Regions from separate parts of the Pseudomonas fluorescens group sp. PF-1 genome, predicted to be linked through region 1. Evidence: predicted binding sites of a transcription regulator. Region 1 holds the regulator's gene; the other holds the start of a gene.
The links. Region 1 encodes FliA, which starts transcription of late flagellar genes. Its sites were predicted from a motif close to CTAAAGTTTNNNNNNNNNNNGCCGNTAA; they were not measured.
Positions count from the first base shown of each region.

Region 2: the regulator FliA is predicted to act here: its motif matches at 1,138-1,165, upstream of ACX3YD_RS29520 (methyl-accepting chemotaxis protein).

Region 1 covers NZ_JBTMNG010000001.1:1,501,617-1,504,014, reverse strand. The annotation lists gene ACX3YD_RS07150 (protein phosphatase CheZ) at 1-257, opposite strand, end outside; gene ACX3YD_RS07145 (chemotaxis response regulator CheY) at 277-648, opposite strand; gene fliA (RNA polymerase sigma factor FliA) at 814-1,554, opposite strand; gene fleN (flagellar synthesis regulator FleN) at 1,551-2,381, opposite strand.
Region 2 covers NZ_JBTMNG010000002.1:3,189,688-3,192,085, forward strand. The annotation lists gene ACX3YD_RS29520 (methyl-accepting chemotaxis protein) at 1-1,040, opposite strand, end outside; gene ACX3YD_RS29525 (undecaprenyl-diphosphate phosphatase) at 1,300-2,130, shown strand; gene ACX3YD_RS29530 (DUF1294 domain-containing protein) at 2,127-2,398, shown strand, end outside.

The DNA.
Region 1 (2,398 bases):
GTGGCGTCGGTGATCTGTGACACCTCCTCGGCTTGCGGCATGTGCGGGTCAATCTGGAAATTGACGATCGCACTATGCAGCTCGCGGGTGAGCTTGCCCACTTCCTGGTACAGGCCGCGGTCACGGGTCTGGTTGAGCTCATGGATCAATTGCACAGCATCGCCAAACCTGCCTTTTTCAAGGCTCGCGACCAGTTCGACGGCGTGTTTTTTCAGGGTCGATTCGAAATCGCCCTGCGATGATTCGTTATGTCCCATAGCTCCCCCGTGGCGCAGTTCAACCAATGCGTTCGAAAATCTTCTCGATTTTTTCTTTCAACGCCTGGGCCGTGAAGGGTTTGACCACATAGCCGTTAACGCCCGCCTGGGCCGCTTCGATGATCTGCTCGCGCTTGGCTTCAGCGGTCACCATCAACACGGGCAGATGCTTGAGTTTTTCATCGGCACGCACGTGGCGCAGCAGATCAATACCGGTCATGCCAGGCATGTTCCAGTCCGTCACCAGAAAGTCGATGCTCCCGCTGTTGAGAACCGGAATGGCAGTAGTGCCATCGTCGGCCTCGACCGTGTTGGTGAACCCAAGGTCACGCAACAGGTTTTTTATGATCCGCCGCATCGTTGAGAAGTCATCAACGATGAGGATTTTCATGTTCTTGTCCAATTCGACCTCCAAGCAGACTAAAACGCGCCCAGCACCTGGACGCGCCATTTCAATCAATCTGGCAAAGCACTCAATGACAGTCTGGAGTACAACGGATCGAGACCGGCGCGGTTAATACCCCACCAGTCACGTCGCAGTGCCCCCACACTGCCTTCAGCGCGCTCGCCACTCTCCCAAACGCCCCCGCAAGCGGGCCGCGCACTGGCTGTGTAACTGGCTGACCCGAGATTCGCTAACCCCCAGGACCTCACCGATTTCCTTGAGATTCAACTCTTCGTCGTAGTACAGCGCCAACACCAGTCGCTCGCGCTCCGGCAAATTGGCAATCGCATCCGCCAGCGCCGCCTGGAAGCGTTCATCTTCCAGATCGCGTGACGGCTCGAGATGAGCACTCGCGCCATCCTCGTGCAGCCCTTCGTGTTCGCCGTCCTGCAACAGATCGTCGAAGCTGAACAACCGGCTGCCCAGGGTGTCGTTCAAAATCCCGTAATAATCATCGAGACTCAATTGGAGTTCGGCCGCAACTTCGTGATCTTTAGCGTCACGGCCGGTTTTAGCTTCAATCGAGCGAATTGCGTCGCTGACCATGCGCGTGTTGCGGTGAACCGAACGAGGCGCCCAGTCCCCCTTGCGCACTTCATCGAGCATGGCGCCGCGGATTCGTATGCCCGCGTACGTTTCGAAACTCGCGCCTTTGCTGGCGTCGTATTTGGCCGACACTTCCAGCAGGCCGATCATCCCGGCCTGGATCAGGTCTTCGACCTGGACACTGGCCGGCAGACGCGCCAGCAAATGGTAGGCAATGCGTTTAACCAGTGGCGCGTAACGCTCGATCAACTCGTACTGCGCGTCACGTGCCGACTTCTTGTAAAGGTTGTAACCGCTGGCGGTCATAGCACGGGTCCTGCCGTTTGTTGCACGAGGCGCTCAACGAAAAACTCCAGGTGTCCACGCGGGTTGGCAGGCAGCGGCCAGGTGTCGACTTTCTGGGCGATAGCCTTGAACGCCAGCGAGCACTTGGAGCGCGGGAACGCTTCGTAGACGGCACGTTGCTTCTGTACCGCCTTGCGTACGCTTTCGTCGTAAGGCACGGCACCGACATATTGCAGGGCGACGTCAAGAAAGCGATCCGTGACCTTGGTCAGTTTGGCGAACAGATTGCGGCCTTCCTGCGGGCTCTGCGCCATGTTGGCCAGGACCCGGAAACGGTTCATGCCGTAATCGCGGTTGAGCAATTTGATCAAGGCATAGGCGTCGGTGATCGAAGTCGGCTCATCGCAGACCACCAGCAAGACTTCCTGCGCCGCGCGGACAAAACTGACTACCGAGTCACCAATGCCCGCAGCGGTGTCGATCACCAGTACGTCGAGGTTGTCGCCGATGTCGCTGAAGGCCTGGATCAGGCCGGCGTGTTGTGCCGGACTCAGATGAACCATGCTCTGGGTGCCGGACGCGGCCGGCACGATGCGGATGCCGCCCGGCCCCTGCAACAAGACGTCACGCAGCTCGCAGCGGCCTTCGATTACGTCGGCCAGGGTACGTTTGGGTGTCAGGCCCAGGAGAGCGTCGACGTTCGCCAGCCCCAGGTCGGCGTCCAGCAGCATGACGCGACGGCCAAGCTCAGCTAAAGCCAGGGACAAGTTCACTGACACGTTAGTCTTCCCGACGCCACCTTTGCCGCCGGTCACCGCGATCACCTGTACGGGATGCATGCTGCCCATGTTATTTCTTTACCTTG
Region 2 (2,398 bases), on a different contig from region 1:
AGGCTGCCATCAATGTTGACCTGGCCTTGTTGGGCCTGAGCTTCGGCATCGCGCATTTCGCTGGCGGCATGTTCGGCATTCTTTGCCACATCCTGCACGCCGGAAGTCACTTCATTGATCGCCGTGGCCACCCGTTCCATCTGCTGCGACTGTTGCTGGCTGCGTTGCTGGGCCTGGGTCGCGTCGTTGCCCAATTCGCTGGACGATTGGCCTAGCGCACTGGCGCAGACCTGCAGTTCACCGATGACCTGGCGCAATTTGGCGGTAAAGGCATTGAAGTGCCGGGCCAATTGTGTGACTTCATCCTGGCCGTGGGTGTCGAGGCTGCGGGTCAAATCGCTTTCACCACTGGCGATGTTGGCCATCGCGTGGACGGTTTCCTGAAGCGGGCGAACGATGCTACGGGCGATGAGGATCACCAGTGCCGCCATGATCAGCGCGATTGCAAAGCCAATGACCGAGGCTTTCCAAAACTGACCATAGAATTCGGCTTGCATGTCATCGATGTACACGCCCGAGCCGATCATCCAGCCCCAGGGCTCAAAGAGTTTGACGTAGGAGGTTTTTCCCACGGGTTCGCTGGCACCCGGTTTTGGCCAGCGGTAATTGATGATCCCGGCGCCCTTGCTCTTGGCCACCGTGACCATCTCATTGAATATCGCAACACCGTCGGGGTCGCGGATCGCCGAGAGATTCTGGCCGTCCAGTTTGGGGTTGGCCGGGTGCATGATCATCACCGGCGTCAGATCGTTGATCCAGAAGTAATCGTTCTGGTCGTAACGCAGTCCGCGAACGGCTGTCAGCGCCTGTTTCTGCGCGGCTTCGCGGGTGAGCGTGCCGGCGGTTTCAAGGTCGTGATAGTAAGTGAGGATGCCACTGGCGGTTTGCACCACATGCTGGGTTTTCTGTGCCTTGGCGACATACAAGTCATCGTGAATCTGCTTGAGCATCAAGACACCCAAGGCCAGCAGCATTATGACGGCCACGACCAGGATGAGCCACAAGCGCCGGCTGATCGACATATTGCGCAAGCTGTTCATAACGTGGTGCTCCGTTTTCTTGTTCTTGTAATGAATGATCGCCAGCATTCGGCCAGGCCCGATAACGCGAAAGCACTTATCGGACTTGTCTGATAGGATTTCGGCCCCGCACGGGAAAACCTGAATCCAAATGTTTCACGGATTTTTCATGGCCAGGTGTGGAGCCTGAAAGCGTGCGAATTCAACTACGCTGATCGCGATAAATGTTTTTAAAAATACTAACGGGGCATGCAACGGTGCATAGCCTTTTGGGGGATGAATGGATCTTTGGACTGCCTTTCAGGCTTTGATTCTTGGCGTTGTAGAAGGGCTGACAGAGTTTTTGCCCATTTCCAGTACCGGGCACCAGATTATCGTGGCCGACTTGCTCGACTTCGGTGGCGAGCGGGCCATGGCATTCAACATCATCATCCAGCTCGGGGCGATCCTGGCGGTGGTGTGGGAGTTCCGCCGCAAGATTTTCGATGTGGTCATCGGTTTGCCGACCCAGCCCAGTGCGCGACGCTTTACCGCGAACCTGTTGATCGCCTTCCTGCCCGCCGTGGTTCTGGGAGTGATTTTTGCTGACCTGATCCACCACTACCTGTTCAACCCGATCACCGTGGCGACGGCCCTGGTGGTGGGTGGCATCATCATGCTGTGGGCTGAACAGCGTCAGCATGAAGTGCATGCCGATACTGTGGACGAGATCACTTGGAAAGACGCACTCAAAGTCGGGTTCGCCCAGTGCCTGGCGATGATTCCGGGTACTTCGCGTTCCGGCTCGACGATCATCGGCGGCCTGTTGTTTGGTCTGTCGCGTAAAACCGCCACCGAGTTCTCGTTCTTCCTGGCCATGCCGACGATGGTGGGTGCGGCCGTGTACTCGGGCTACAAGTACCACAAGCTGTTCGTGGCGGCTGATTTTCCGGTATTTGCCCTTGGCTTCGTGACTGCATTCATTTTCGCGATGATTGCCGTGCGCGGGTTGCTCAAGTTCATCGCCAGCCACAGCTACGCGGCGTTCGCCTGGTACCGCATTGCCTTCGGCCTGCTGATTCTGGCCACGTGGCAGTTTGGCTGGATAGACTGGACCGCGGCCAAACCATGAGTGATTCCAGCGCGCGCTATCGTTCCGCAGGCAAGTCCGGGGGACATATCCAGCATCTACGCCTCAAGCTGCTGGTGTTCGCAACCCTGTGCGCGCTGCCGTTGTTCGGGTCGATGTCGTTGTGGTTGCGTGGGGTGTCGCTGATTCCCCTCGCGGTCTACGGCATCGTCAGCCTGCTGACGTTTTTGCTGTACTGGAGCGATAAGCGCAAGGCCCGTGTCGATCAATGGCGAACACCGGAAAACGTGCTGCATGCACTGGAGTTCGC